Chelatococcus sp. YT9: one gene and its partner. The protein of the gene in region 2 binds, or shares a complex with, the protein of the main gene of each other region. Links are inferred from orthologs where the notes say so. Each region holds a gene or a part of one and is shown on either strand. Other genes may lie near its edges.

Region 1 (7,797 bases), on a different replicon or contig from region 2:
CTTTTCGGCATGAACGCGTGTCTCGCGCAGCGCGCAGGACAAACGAAGCGCCTGCCTAGGGCAGGTCAGGAGGTTTGAGATGAACAAAGGTGATCTTGTTTCGGCCGTGGCCGAGAAGGCCAACCTTACGAAAGTTCAGGCCACGGAGGCTCTGGACGCTGCCATCGACGCCATCACCGCCGCTCTCAAGGCCGGCGATGAGGTGAAGCTGGTCGGCTTCGGCACCTTCGCCGTCGCTGATCGCGCGGCAGGCACCGCTCGTAACCCACGCACTGGTGAGACCATCAAGGTTCCGGCGTCCAAGACGCCCAAGTTCAAGGCCGGCGCCGGCCTCAAGGAAGCCGTCAACGGCAAGTAAGAGGCGCGTGGCCTCCTTATGGCCAGGCAGGCTCATGGGGGAGGGGGCGGCCATGTCGAGGCAAGTCCCGATTGGGAGCGTCTCGGAGCCCTTCCCGCGTCCATGAGGCGAATTCCAGACGTGCAGCACGCAATCGGTCCTGTAGGACCTTTTAGAGGGCGCGCCACGGCTTTTAGGGGTCGGGGCTTGTAGGAGCCCTGGGGCATGGACGGACGGGTCGTGCGGCGAGCAGCTTAAAAGGGCTTGCCTCGCCGGATGGCTCTCCGTTAAATCACTTCAGTTTCGTCCCGTTCAGGTACGAGACTGACCTTTCCGTAGCATGCAGTGTCATGTACGGACGAAGGGCGGTTAGCTCAGTTGGTAGAGCATCTCGCTTACACCGAGAATGTCAGCGGTTCGAGCCCGTTACCGCCCACCACCATCGCTACCCTTTCGGGTGAGACTACGCCGGGCATCACAGCTCGGCCCGGTTTGCTCGACGCGCTGGCAGCTAGTCGCTGCCTTGTGAACACCCCAAGTTCGCCATATTCGGCAACGGGAAATCCTGCAGCTTGGACGTCTCCCGAGCCCGATACGGTGGGCGAGGGGAGGGATTAGCCGTGAAGCCCTTCCCGCCGGTATCTCCGGCTCGCAATCGGATGTATTTCCAGGAGCTGCTGCGGGAAAAACAGCCGGTCCGGCACCCCGATCTGCCGTTGGCCGCGACGTCGTATAGCATCTGCTAAACTTGACAGGTCGGCTCGCCTTCGTTCAACATTTGGGCATAGTTCGTTCGATTATGTGGCGGCGTCGGGAACACAGATGCTGCAAATGCGTTATCTCCACAGATATTGGAGTATCTCGCCCTCGGTCGAGATACGGCGAGAGGAGACGCTTACATGCATCACGGCATCAGGTCGACCTCTGACACCGATTATGCTCTTGCAGCATTAAGAGCAGACCTCCGGGAGATCATGTCTGAGTTTCGACCTCCCGTGGATAAGATAATAAGCACCTTAGATCAGCTCGAGCCTTTTGCATCGACGGCGGAACGTATCAGATCTCGGGACGATCTCCTCTCCTTCTTCAAGGAAAAAAGCGACGAGCTTGACTTCGCCCCAGCCCTGGATTGCAGGTTCCCATTCTTTTGGGGCCGTTTCTCGCGGGCTTGGTTGGAGGACGATGCCACCGTATCGCCAGATCCCACAGTGGTAAGTCTGTTCAGCGATCCGCGTGTCAGCCGTGGCAGGCAGTCCCACCCGTAGAGGATTGCCTAGGGCGCAGCATCCTTTTGCCGGCATCGGGAGAAGACGCGCAGAAAAAAGCCTTCGGAGCGGATAACGGTCCGAAGGCTTTAAAGCGCATAACGGAGCCGCCACTCTGGGAGGAGTGGCGGCTGTATTCTGTCGGGTTAAATCCCCCAATATGGATTGACGCCGTAATAGTCGTGAAGGCGCCGCTCATAGGCTCGGTCGCCCCAATCCGGAGTCTCCCGGGCCTCATAATGTGGCGCGCCTTCGAGCTGTTCACGGCTCAGGTTCACGACATAGCCACCCTTGGACGTGTCATACGTCAATGTTGACCATGGTAGCGGATGGTATTGCTCGCCGATGCCGAGGAATCCGCCGAACGACATGACGGCGTAGGCCACCTTACCGCTGACCTTGTCGATCATCACACTTGAGATCTCGCCAAGATGTTCTCCAGAACCGTTATAGACCTCGGTTCCCGACACTTTGTCGGACCCGATAAGGTTCGTCGTTTCAGCTGTGTGGTCCACTTTCGTCTCCCTATGTTTGCCGTTATCTTAGAAACGCCTCTCTGACCCGCTGGTTCCCGGTAGGACCGGAACGCTGGTCGGGCGCAATGGCACACGAAGATCAGCCTGAACGCACTGAGGTTCCATAATGTGCCTTATGCGAATTCATTTCCCGCGTGTTGGCGTGTCCTCCTCTCGGGCAATCACCCCTTGAAACGCCCACTGTCCCGTGGTCCAACTCCGACGCTCCGGCCTTCGTGCACTGGCCGCGACGTGGACAGCCAACGTTCAGCGATATCGTGTGGCTTGCCGCAGCAGAACCGTTGGAGATCACATGCAGGCGTCTCGGGATATCAGTCAGCTCATTGCGATCATGGCCGCATTGCGGACCCCAGGCAGCGGATGCCCATGGGATATCGAGCAGAATTTTTCGACGGTGGCTCCTTACACCATTGAAGAAGCCTATGAGGTCGCCGACGCCATCGAGCGTGGTGATATGGATGATCTTCGGGAGGAGTTGGGCGATGTTCTCCTCCAGGTCGTGTTTCATGCACGCATGGCCGAAGAAGCCGGCGAGTTCGCCTTCGGGGATGTGGTCGAGGCCATCACCAGCAAACTCATACGGCGACATCCCCATGTCTTCGGCGAGGCACGCGATCTGTCGCCCGAGGCGGTCAAGGCTCTTTGGGAGCGTATCAAGAGCGAGGAGAAAGCCGAGCGCCGCAGCAGACGTCAGGAGCGCGGTCTAACTGACGAAGGCCGGGCAGGGCTGCTCGATGGTATCGCGAGGACGCTCCCTGCCCTCACCCGGGCCGACAAACTCCAACGCAAGGCAGCCAGCGTGGGTTTCGATTGGGCAGAGGCCCGCGAGGTTGTGGCGAAACTTCGCGAAGAGTTGGACGAGATCGACGCGGCCCTGACCATGGCCGACCCATCTGCCGTGATGGAGGAAGTTGGGGATCTTATATTTGCGGCGGTTAACCTGGCGCGCCACGTCGGAGGCGATGCCGAAGCTGCGCTCGCCCTGACCAACGCCAAGTTTGAACAGCGTTTCGCGTATATTGAGAGGCAGCTCGCTTCCGCGGGACGCACCACCACGGAAGCAAGCCTTGAAGAGATGGAGGATCTCTGGCAGGAAGCCAAAGGGGAAGGAAAGCTCGCCAAAGACAACCGTTTACCGGATGCGCTTGGCCCCAGGGCATCTTCGTAGCAAGCGGGGCTCTTTCGCCTCCGCGATGCGAACGGCCAACAGGATGCGCCCATCCTCGTCCGAACGCCGGTCAAGAATTTCGGCTTCTTCATAGAGCCAGTTCAGGACGTCTCCGGCCTGGGGCTCCAGAGTCACACGGTAGACGGCACGGCCATGCGCCAGCCTGGACTCGATGGCGGATAGCAGAGCATCCATCCCCTCCCCGCTGACGGCCGAGACCAGGACTGGCTGGAGGTCGGTTGGCCTGCGCGATGCCAGATTGTCGAGCTTGATGCGTTCATCCGGTGCCAGAAGGTCGGCCTTGTTCCACACTTCGATCAGGCGCTGACCATTGCCCGGATCGACGCCGAGTTCGCGGAGAATGGTTTCGACATCGCTGGCCTGAGCCTCAGTGTCGCCGTGGGACACATCCCGAACATGGAGCAGCACGTCCGCCTCGATCACGTCTTCCAGCGTCGCCCTGAAAGCCGCGACGAGCATAGTCGGAAGATCGGAGATGAAGCCGACGGTGTCTGAAAGGATGGCTTTCGAACCGTGCGGCAACCCTATCGCCCGGGCCGTGGGATCGAGCGTCGCGAACAGCAGGTCCTCGGCCATCACCTCGGCCGCAGACAGGCGATTGAACAGCGTCGACTTGCCGGCGTTGGTGTAACCCACCAGAGCGATGATGGGATAGGGCACGCGGCGCCTACTTTCGCGGTGGAGCGCGCGAGTCCGCTTGACATGCTCGAGGTCGCGCTCGATGCGGCTCATTCGCTCCTGGATGAGACGACGATCGGTCTCGATCTGCGTCTCTCCAGGGCCACCGAGAAAGCCGAATCCGCCGCGCTGGCGCTCAAGATGGGTCCATGAGCGGACAAGACGGCTCTTCTGGTAGGTGAGATGGGCGAGCTCAACCTGGAGCGAGCCCTCGCGCGTTCGCGCCCGCTGGCCGAAGATGTCGAGAATGAGCCCCGTTCGGTCTATGACCTTGGCGCCGAGAGCTCGTTCGAGATTGCGCTGCTGCACCGGTGAGAGGGCGCAATCCATGATGACGAGTTCAATGTCATCGGCCTTCACGATGCCCGCCAGCTCCTCGACCTTGCCCGAGCCGAGATAGGTCGCGGGGCGGACATTGGTGAGGCTGAGCTGGATCGCACGGACGATCGTCAAATCGATCGCCCGCGCCAGACCTACGGCTTCATCGAGCCGCGCAGTGGGATCCCGCGCCGCGCTCTCGCCGCTGCGCTCGGTCGCACTGCGTGTCAGGTAGGGCCCGATCACGAGAACGCGGGTATTCTTGCCTTCGTGATCACCAGAGGAAGGCGGCGTCGGTTGAAACGCGTCCTTACGCTTATCGGGCTGCGTCATTCAGACCTTTTCTGACCCCATATCGTCGGTCGGCTCAAACAGCTGGATCGGATGTCCAGGCATGATCGTCGATATGGCGTGCTTATAGACCAGCTGCGAGTGCCCATCACGGCGCAGCAATACACAAAAGTTGTCGAACCAAGTCACAACACCCTGAAGCTTGACGCCGTTGACGAGGAAAATCGTCAGCGGGACTTTGTTCTTGCGAAGGTGATTGAGAAAGGTGTCCTGCAGGTTTTGCGCGCGTTCGCCCGCCATCTTGTTAAACCTTCTTCTTGCGCCGTGCTCGTCGGTCCTTGTTCGCTTACACGGCTTCTGTTGTTGCCTTTGCCGTCGCTGCCGGGAGGCCGCGTGGGCGCGGGACGCTCATAGACCGAGAAACGCATTACAAAGGGAGAAACGCTTCAAACGCAAGTATCTCTTGCCCCACCGAGCCAGTTCCGGGCGTCCCACTAGCATCCGCGCACGACCGTCCATACAAGGACGAGGCGCGACCGTCGGGCGTCAAGAGCCGATCCCGAGCGACTTCAACTTCCTGTGTAGAGCAGAGCGCTCCATACCGATAAACTCTGCAGTACGCGAGATATTTCCCGAGAATCGGTTGATCTGCGCCACAAGATACTCGCGCTCGAAGATCTCGCGTGCGTCGCGCAACGACAAGCTCATCAGCTTCTCACCACCGCTGCCGGCCGGCGTAGTGGGCACAAGCGTCCCGATTTCGGCTGGCAACAGGTCGGCGGAAATTGCCGCATCAGGATCTCCGCCGGTCAATATCATCAACCGTTCCACATTGTTACGCAGCTGGCGCACATTGCCCGGCCAATCGTGCGACTGGAGCACGGCCATGGCATCGTCCGCGATGACGCGCTTTGCAAGCCCGGTCGCAGCCGAGATCTGCTCCATAAAGAAACTGATGAGTTCCGGCACGTCTTCCCGTCGCTCAGCCACAGACGGGATCCGGATTGGCACGACACCCAGCCGATGGAAGAGGTCTTCCCTGAAATGCCCGTCGGCGATCTCCTGCGTGAGGTCTCGACTGGTGGAGGAGATGATGCGCACGTCGACGTGAACGCGCGTGGTGCCCCCTACCCGCTGGAAGTTCTGGTCCACCAGCACACGCAAAATCCGATTCTGCGTCTCCCGGGGCATGTCGCCAACTTCGTCGATGTAAAGCGTGCCGCCGTGCGCCTCCTCCAGCGCGCCGATGCGCCTGCCCCGTCCATCTGTCGCCTCAACGCCGAAAAGCTCGCTCTCCATGGTTTCGGGGGTGATCGCCGCCGCATTGATGACAATGAACGGGCCATTGGCGCGCTGCGAATTCATGTGCAACGTGCGGGCCGCCAGTTCCTTGCCTGAGCCGGACGGACCGCTGATCAGCACACGGGCATTCGTCGGCCCGACGCGCTCGATGGTTTGGCGCAACTGGTTGATGATCGGGGAACGGCCCACCATCCTGCTGGTCTGCCCGGAGCGCGTCCTGAGTTCACGTACCTCACGCTTTAGACGCGAAGCTTCCAGCGCGCGTTCCGCCACGAGAACGAGGCGATCAGCCTTGAACGGCTTTTCGATGAAATCATACGCGCCGCGCTTAATGGCCGAGACCGCGGTTTCGATGTTGCCATGCCCGGAAATCATGACGACCGGCACTTCCGGATTCTGCTCCTTGATGACGTCGAGCACCTGAAGGCCGTCAAGACGGCTGCCCTGCAGCCATATATCGAGGAAGACCAGCTGCGGCCGGCGGGCTTCGATGGCGGCCAAGGCTTCGTCTGATCCACCAGCCGTCCGCGTCCTATGTCCCTCGTCATCAAGTATGCCGCCTACGAGTTCACGAATATCCGCTTCGTCGTCGACGATGAGGATGTCGGCGCTCATCCAATTGCCCTTTGTTTGATGTCGTCCTTGCTGTCCGTTGACGCAACGCCACCACTGCCAGATTCGGAAATGCCAGATTTCGGGAACCACATGCGGACGCGTGCACCTGGTCCACCGGCGCTCACGCCGGGATGGTCGAGCAGCTCAATGCCGCCGCCGTGGTCCTCGAGAATTTTGCCCACGATGGCGAGGCCAAGGCCCGTGCCGCCCTCGCGGGTCGTCATGTAAGGCTCAAGCAAGCGCTGCCTGTGCTCCTTCGGGAAACCCTTGCCGTTGTCGCTGACGTCGATCGTGATGATGCCGTCCTGTTCGCGGACGCTCACGTCGATCTGTCCGATGCCGCGCGTATTGCCCTCGACCGCCATCACCGCCTCGGTCGCGTTCTTCACAATATTCGTGACCGCCTGGGAAATGAGCCGGCGGTCGAAATAGGCGGTGATCCCCTCCTCCGGCAGCCTTTCTTTGAAAGTGATGTCCGGCGCACCCACCCGCATCAGGAAGACGACCTGACGCACCGTATCAACGACGTCGTCCATGGCATGCGTCGGTTTCGGCATCCGGGCGAAGGAGGAGAATTCGTCGACCATGCGCTTGATGTCATCGACCTGGCGGACGATCGTGGCGACGCATTGGTCGAAAATCGCTCGATCCTCGACGATAACCTTGCCGTATTTGCGACGGATCCGCTCCGCCGACAGCTGGATCGGCGTAAGCGGGTTCTTGATTTCATGGGCGATGCGGCGCGCGACGTCGGCCCAGGCCGATGTACGCTGGGCGGACACAAGATCTGTTATGTCGTCGAGCGTGACGACAAAGCCCTTGTCCTGGCCCGCTGCCTGTTCACTGGTAACGCGCACGTTGAGCATGCGCTCACGGCCATCCCTGTTCAGAGCGATCTGCCCCTGGATCAGTTGGCGCTGCCTGCCGGCCAGCACCTCATCGAGAAGCGGAGCGACTTCCGGCAAGGCCTCGATGATCGGCTTGCCGATGACCGCGCTGCCATCTGCCTGCAGGATCGCTTCCGCGGATGGGTTGACGATCGTGATCATGCCTGCAGCATCTGTGCCGATCACTCCGGCCGACACGCCAGCCAGAACGGCCTCGTTGAAGCGACGCCGCTTGTCGATGACGTCGCTCGCCGCGACAAGGCCGTCGTGCTGTTGCCTGAGCTCGCTCGTCATCTTGTTGAAGGTCGCACCAAGATGCGCGAGATCGCCTTCTGCGCGCCGTATCGGGACCTGCACATAGAAATTGCCGCTCGCGACC
Region 2 (7,786 bases):
ACCGCTGCGAGTTTCTGATCAACTGGCATTTCCTGCCGACCGAGACCGCCAAGGAAGCCGTCGCCACCATCGCGGCGCTGGCGCATGATCTTCGCTCGCCGGCACGCTTCGACGTGACGATCGCCGAGCCACGCTACGACAGCTTCGTGATGGACGAGGTCCATCCCTTCGTCGCGGCTTTCGCGGGGAGCTATCGGCACGTTCTCGGTAAGGCGCCACCCTTCACGTTCTGCTTCGGCGTCTCCGACGCCAACATCTTCAACGGCGCGGGCATCCCGACGCTCCTCTTTGGCCCCGGCGGCGCGAATATGCACGCGGCCGACGAATGGGCCGATCTCTCCCAGATGGAAAAAGCTCGCGCCGTCTACCTCGATCTCGCCGAGCATTTCCTGGTCGCCCCGACACAAAGGACTGCGTCATGACTTTCGGCTCCACCAAGCTCCCCCACTCCATCGACCGGGTGATGGCGCATGTTGACCACATGCGGATCGACACGCCACGCCGCAAAAGCGGCTCGGGCCAGGATGTCCGGGCCGGCCAGTATGTAGTCGATACGCTGAAGTCCTACGGCCTCGACGCGGCGCTGCAGGAATTCGAGACCTTCGACAGCGATCCGGGCGAAGCCACCCTCGAGGTGGTCTCGCCGGAAAGGCGCGTCATCCGCGCGCTCGCCTGCGCCCATATCGAGCCGACGCCGGAAGGCGGCTATTCCGCCGAGATCGTCGACGTCGGCCCCGGCGGCGAGAGCGACTACGAGGGCAAGGACGTTCGCGGCAAGATCGTCCTGGCGGAAGTCTCCTACGCGCCCGCGACGCCCGAGAAGGCGCGCATCGCCTCCGTCAAGGGTGCGGCAGGCATCCTCCTCATGAACTGGGGCCGCGACGGCGAGCCGGATATTCCCTGGCGCGGGCTGAAATCGGTGTGGGGCAACCCCACCCCGGAGACCTGGGAGAACATTCCGCGCCTCTTCGGCCTCAGCATCTCGCGTGGGGACGGCCAGGCGCTGCGCGCCCTCATGAAAAACGGCTCCGTCGTCGTCAAGGCCGATGTCACGGCGCATCGGGAATGGCGCAAGCTCAGCCAGCCGATCGGCTGGCTGCACGCCCCCGAAACCTCGCCTGAAAAAGACCAGTTCATCATCGTCTCCGGGCATCTTGATTCATGGCTGCCGGGGGTGACGGACAACATCACCGGCGACGCGGTGATGATGGAGATCGCACGCGTGCTGGCCGCCCGCCGCGCCGAACTGCGTCGCTCCGTCGTGTTCTGCTTCTGGAACGGCCACGAGGTCGCCGAGGCTGCCGGCTCGACCTATTTCGTCGATGCTTTGTGGGAACAGATCAACGGCAACGGCGTCGCTTACCTCAATATCGACTCCGTCGGCATGAAGGACACCACGGAGTTCCATGTGAACGCCTGTCCGGAGCTGCGTGAATTCTCGCGGACCATTGCCGAGGCGGCGGTCGGCAGCAGCATTCCGATTGCTGTCGGCAATCTCGACAGGTTCGGCGACCAGTCCTTCTTCGGCATCGGCGTGTCGTCGACCACCGCGCGGCACGGCTTCTCGCGGGAGGTCATCGAACGCTATCACGGCGCGACGATCGGCTGGTACAACCACACCGAGCATGACACGATCGAGATCGTCGATCCCGCCATCCTCGACAGCGATACCGACTACTGGACGCGGCTCGTCCATGCGCTCGCCACCACTCCAATCCTGCCGCAGCGCTTCACCCCGCGGATCAAGGATCTCCAAGCCCGTTTCAAGCGGATGCTCGACGGCAAGAAGGATCCCGCCGCGCTGTCGCTGATCTTGGACGGCATCGCGGCGCTCGCGCCGGAGCTGGAATGGCTCGATGCCAGGCTCGACCAACTGGCGGCATCCGGCGCCACGGACCAGAAGGCCGTGCAGCGTGCCAACACCCTCATCCTACGGCTGTCGCGCCAGCTCACCTTCATCACCGGCTCGGCGAGCGGAAAATACGAGCAAGACAGCTACGGCATCAGCACCTTGCACCTGCCGGTGCCCCTGCTCGCCTGCCTCGACGACTTCCAGAAGACCGACCCGGACGGGCTCGACGCCAAGCTCCTGACGACCAAGCTGATGCGTCTCCGGCACACCGTGACGGACGCCTTGCAGCTCGCGCGCGCGTTCATCGACGACTTCCGCGCATTGTCATGACGACCCGCCCAGGAGCCGCCGGCTCTGGGCTCTCATTGGTCAAATGGAGGCGGCGGTGGCCCGCAGAACGATCTATGTCCTCAATCCGAGCAGCCGCACGGACACCGGCATCACGGAGGATATGCAGCGCAGTCTCCGCTGGCTTGTCCGCGAGGACGGCCCGGATATCCGCTGCCTCACCCTGAGCGACGGACCGAACGGCATCAAGAACGCAGGCGACAGCGACAAAGCATCGCCCGCCATTCTGAGCTTCATTGAGCGGGAATGCGAAAAGCCGGAAGTGGCGGGCTTCGTCATCGCCTGCTTTTCCGATCCCGCCGTGTTCTCCGCCCGGGAACTGACGGCCAAACCCGTCATCGGCATTGGCGAAGCAGGGATAATGGCTGGCCTTGCGCTCGGCGACCTTGTCGGCACCATCGGCGTGTCCGGTGGCAATCCGGTGAAGGGATTGCGTTTCGCGCGTCGTCTCGGAGTCCGGGAGCGCGTCGCCGGGCATGTCGGGCTCGGGCTCGACTATGGGCAGCTTCAGGATCCCGCCGTCGTCGAGAATAGCCTGATCAAGGCCGGTCTCGCCTTGCGCGACGAGCATGGCGCCGACACGATCGTCTTCGCAGGCGCGGGCCTTGCCCGCTACGTCGCGTCGCTCGGCGCGGCAACAGGATTGCCTGTCGTGGATCCAACGCAAGCGGCGGCTGCCCTGGCGCTGACCCAGGCAGCATCCACTTGCGGCTAGCCGGCACCACGGCGATGTCTTCCGCGCAGCGTAGACAATAAAAAGGCCCGGGCGAAAAGCCCGGGCCTGCACCCAACGCCGACCGGACGCGTTATTCGGCCGCGCGCTTCAGCACGCGCGCCGCGATAAGATCGCCCGTCGCCTGGTCAATGCTCGTCCAGTACCAGATGAACCGCTCCTTGATGGCGTCGACCGTCAGAGCGTTATATTGGCCGACAAGCGTATCAACGAGCCGGTCGCGCTGCTCCTGGGTGAAAACCTTGCGGATCAAGGTGCCGGCCTGTCCGAAGTCATCGTCGTCGCGGCGCAGCGTGTAGGCCGAACGTACGAATTCGCCGTCCGCCTCCCAGCCCCGGCTTTCCGAAGCCCGCGTCGGATCTGCCGACGGACCACCAAATGAATTCGGCGCGTAGACCGGCTTGGTGTGGCTGGCGAAGGCGTGCCGCATCGGCCCATCCTTGGAATAGGAATGGACTTCCGATACTGGCCGGTTCACCGGCAGTTCGTTGTAGTTCGGGCCGATGCGATAGCGATGGGCATCAGCATAGGAGAACACGCGCGCCAGCAGCATCTTGTCTGGGCTGACATCGATGCCCGGCACCAGATTGGAGGGCGCGAAGGCCGCCTGCTCGATCTGCGCGAAGTAGTTCTCGGGATTGCGGTTCAGGACGAACTCACCGACCGGCATGAGCGGATAATCCGCATGCGGCCAAACCTTGGTGAGATCGAACGGATTGAAACGATAGGTCTTTGCGTCCTCATAGGGCATGATCTGCACGGAGACCTTCCAGCGCGGGTAGTCGCCGCGCTCGATCGCCTCGTAGAGGTCGCGGATGTAATGGTCGGCATCCGTACCCGCGATACGCTCGGCGACGTCACCGGTAATGTTCTGTTCGCCCTGTTGATTGTGGAAGTGATACTTCACCCACACGCGCTCGCCGGCGCCATTGATCCATTGATAGGTATGGGAGGAATAGCCGTTGAGATGCCGCCACGATGACGGCAGTCCGCGGTCGCCCATGAGATAGGTAACCTGATGGGCGCTCTCCGGAGACAATGTCCAGAAATCCCACTGCATGTCCGCATCGCGCAGGTGGCTGCCGGGCAGGCGCTTCTGTGAGCGGATGAAATCCGGGAACTTGATGCCGTCGCGCAGGAAGAACACCGGCGTATTGTTGCCGACGATGTCGTAATTGCCCTCGGTGGTATAGAACTTCAGAGCGAAACCCCGCACGTCCCGCCAGGTGTCGGGGGAGCCGAGCTCGCCTGCCACAGACGAAAAGCGCAGTAGCATCGGCGTCTTCACGCCCTTCTGGAACAGCGCCGCCTTGGTGTAGGGTGACATGTCCTCGGTGACGACAAGCTCACCAAAAGCGCCGCCGCCCTTGGCATGCACGACCCGCTCGGGCACGCGCTCACGGTTGAACTGAGCCAGCTTCTCGACGAGATAGACGTCGTGCAAGACGACCGGCCCATCCGGCCCCACGCTGCGGGAATGTTCATCCGACGCCACAGGAGCGCCAGTGTTGGTGGTGGTGAAATTCTTCCCTGTCATCGCCCTCTTCCCCAAACAATCAACCGCCCGCGCACGTACACAACCGAAGCTTAGCAGATCGGATACGGTGCTGGAATTTTTCTAAGGAGACTTCTGGCATAGCCCATCCATAGGATCAAATTGCATTTTCATCAAATTATGATAGGATTTTCCTATTATGGTAACGATCAAACAAATGAGGTATTTTGACGCTCTCGCCCAAACCCGGCACTTCGGCCGGGCGGCTCAGCTCGTGCATGTCAGCCAGCCGGCTTTATCGGCGCAGATCATGGAGCTCGAGGCGGCGCTGGGAACGAAACTAGTTGAGCGAAGCCGCTCACGCATTCTCCTCACGCACGAGGGAGAGGCGCTACTTCCGCGTATGCAACATATACTTGCGGAGGTCGCTGACCTTGAACAGGCAAGCCAGCACAAGCACGGCCCTCTTTCCGGCACGGCCCGCATCGGAGCCATCCCGACAGTCGCGCCTTATCTCGTGCCCAGACTCGTTCCTTATCTCCGGGCCGCCTACCCGCGCATCGAGATCGAACTGCGCGAGGCAATCACGGATAAATTGCTGCTGGAATTGGAAGAGGGACGGTTGGACGCAGTGGTTGCCGCGCTGCCTGTGGCAAGAGAGGGTCTGTCTGTCCGCCCCCTCCTGAAAGACCGCTTCTTCATGGCAATGGCGGATACCAGCCGGGATGTACTCACCTCTCCGCTTACGGGAGCAGAGATCGATCCGGGGCGTTTGCTGCTTCTTGAGGAAGGCCACTGCCTGCGAAATCAAGCGCTCGATGTCTGTAGTGCCGCGCGCCCGAACAATGTCATCAACATTGGCGCTACGTCTATGACGACTTTGCTCCAGATGGTCACTCACGATCTTGGAATGACTCTCGTGCCGGAAATGGCGCTGCAAGCCGAGACTGTCAACCACAGGCTACGCGTCGTGCCCTTTGCACCGCCCGAGCCGTCACGCGAGATCGGGCTCATATGGCGGCGCAGCAATCCGCATATCGCGGATATCGACGCACTCGCCGAAGCGATCGTCGCCACGACGCCCCGCGTCACGACTGAGACGCAAGAACCCATCGCCCAACGAGGCGCCTCAAGATAGTGTTTCTTTAGCACCAATGGATCAACCGCATTCAGACCTATCGTCCTTCCTATAAGCAGCAACGGCTGATGCCTATCTGTATTGGGAGACGTGTATGCCGTTGCGTGCTGCGAAGCAGCAGGTTGTGGCCATCCACATGCCCGCCACTTCGCCGTTATGCACAAACCGCCCGTCGCGCGGCGCACCACGCCATGCCTACAGGGTAGCTATTTCCCGGCAGCGGCCCATGAATACTACATGGCCCGGAGGAATAACTCACGTGACGCGCGGAAATTTCAAAGATTTCATCAACGAACTCGGATCATTTCTCTCAGCCAATCACTACAACGCGGTTGACGTGAATACCCGCTTGGGACGATACGCGCTTGACGAGGCGGATCTCACCGGGATCGATGTAGTCCGGCGCGACGGCGACAGTGGAAACAATGACTACAGCGGCGGCTGGGTCGGCAAATACGGTATCAAGAGCCGAGATCAATTCCTCCGCTCGCCTGAAGCCCAGGACAAGGCCATCCTCGAGGTTTTGGAAAAGCGCGCAGATTTTTTTCATGTCTTCAAGCACTCCGACGGCCAGACGATCAGTGGCCAAGAGATTTCATTTTCTGGCATTATCGGCGCATCATTTCTCACTGACGCAAGCCATATACTGAGTAGCCTGTCGAACCTCCATGGCCCGTCCAACGATGCCAGCTCGGCATGGCTCAGAGAAGGATTTGTCCGGTTCGGCGGTTACGAGGTGCCATATGTCGACCAGGAGCGCGGCCACACTTTCGTGGGCAGCGACCAAGCTGACGTCATCCGCGCTCATGGGGGCAAGGACCGATTTGTCGCGCGAGATGGCGACGATGAATTTCATGGCGGAGAGGACGAGGACACTCTTGTTCTCCCGCGTAACCGTTCCGAATACACCATCACCAGCGAGCCCTTTCAGGCTACTGGGCCTGCTTCCCCCACTTGGCACATCAAGCGCTCGCTCTCCAATGGGGCCGACGAACATAAGGAGATCCAGAACGTAGAGATGATCGAGTTCGCAGACGGCGAAGTGATTGATCTGCGCCACATCCTGCAAGCAGCGCTGGAGCAGGAGCCCACCCCTTTGATCGACGTGCACCTGTCGACCGGCGCACAGGACGCAGTCGATGTACCCGCAATTCCAATCGCTAGCAGCGGTGTTCCGGCGCCTACCGCCCTTGTCCTGGCGGATGCGGAGACGCCTGGTTTTCAAAGCGTCGCCCCCAGCATTTGACTGCAAGGTCAAGCGCCTAGGCCGCTAAGGCTTAGTTGTTCAAAATCGTGAGCGTTGGCCCAAAGACCTGACCGGTCCAACGTGAGCTTAGCCAACAATTTTCCTCATCATTAGCTGCATTCCGGAGGCGGAACATGGCACGTGGCACCCTTGCGGATTTCATTAACGAGCTCGGCCTCTTTCATTCGATGAATCGTTATGATGCCGTCAATTCCAGCAACCAACTTGGACGGTTCGCACTCACCGAGGCGTTCCTTATGGAGATTGGCATGGTGGGCAATGATGGCGAGCCATTCAACAACGATTACAGCGGTGGGTGGACAGGCAAGCACGGAATCAACAGCAAGGAGGCCTTCCTAAATTCACCCCCGACGCAGGACATGGTGATTCACGACTTCCTTGGCAGGCAACTCAATAATCTCCGGGATCTCGCCCACTATGATGGCCAGATCATCAATGGCTACGAGATCTCTCTTTCCGGCCTCCTCGGGGCGGTGTCCAGTATCGAGAGTCGCGAGGTCAGGCGCTTCATGGAACTAGGCGGAGAATACAATCCAAAATGGCCTGATACACCGCGGATCAGCGAAAGCATTTCCCGGTTTAACGGTTACGATCTGCCATACAAAGTTGATCAGAACGAAAGCTACACGTTCATGGGCAGTGACGGTCCAGACGCCATCCGGGGATATGCAGGTAACGACTACTTCGTGGCAAAGGGCGGCGATGACACGTTCGACGGCGGGGAGGACATTGACACCATCGTCCTGCCCGGCAACCGGTCAGAATTCAAGCTGGCGAACGAACTTGGTGCAACCACCGTGCAGATAAAGCGCGAACTGAACAATGGCCGCGTTGAACATAAGGAAATTCGGAATGTCGAGCTGGTTGAATTCGCAGATGGCGAGATTGTCGATCTGCGGATTACACGGTTCGATGCGACCATCGAAGAACCGACCACCCAAGCGACTGTACAC

The links.
Region 1: the proteins of KIO76_RS28230 (region 2) and hfq are in contact, whole or in part, in a crystal structure (PDB 3VU3), measured with the Escherichia coli proteins. The link is inferred for Chelatococcus sp. YT9 from one-to-one orthologs.

Annotation. Positions count from the first base shown.
Region 1 is NZ_JAHBRW010000001.1:4,123,081-4,130,877, reverse strand. What follows is about bases 3,286-6,142. They hold hfq (RNA chaperone Hfq), read right to left. Parts: upstream 4,915-6,142; coding sequence 4,657-4,914; downstream 3,286-4,656. Other genes in these bases: ntrX (nitrogen assimilation response regulator NtrX), read right to left, coding at 5,161-6,142; hflX (GTPase HflX), read right to left, coding at 3,286-4,656; mazG (nucleoside triphosphate pyrophosphohydrolase), read left to right, coding at 3,286-3,306. Outside these bases: KIO76_RS19065 (PRC-barrel domain-containing protein), read right to left, coding at 1,749-2,117; more of mazG, read left to right, coding at 2,431-3,285; more of hflX, read right to left, coding at 3,271-3,285; more of ntrX, read right to left, coding at 6,143-6,531; KIO76_RS19040 (sensor histidine kinase NtrY-like), read right to left, coding at 6,528-7,797. UniProt on the Escherichia coli protein: RNA chaperone that binds small regulatory RNA (sRNAs) and mRNAs to facilitate mRNA translational regulation in response to envelope stress, environmental stress and changes in metabolite concentrations.
Region 2 is NZ_JAHBRW010000002.1:1,817,182-1,824,967, forward strand. Bases 2,239-5,084 are described here. They hold KIO76_RS28230 (catalase), read right to left. Parts: upstream 4,471-5,084; coding sequence 3,007-4,470; downstream 2,239-3,006. Other genes in these bases: KIO76_RS28225 (aspartate/glutamate racemase family protein), read left to right, coding at 2,239-2,915; KIO76_RS28235 (hydrogen peroxide-inducible genes activator), read left to right, coding at 4,628-5,084. Outside these bases: KIO76_RS28215 (M20 family metallopeptidase), read left to right, coding at 1-422; KIO76_RS28220 (M28 family peptidase), read left to right, coding at 419-2,182; more of KIO76_RS28225, read left to right, coding at 2,238-2,238; more of KIO76_RS28235, read left to right, coding at 5,085-5,566; KIO76_RS28240 (hypothetical protein), read left to right, coding at 5,826-6,812; KIO76_RS28245 (hypothetical protein), read left to right, coding at 6,947-7,786.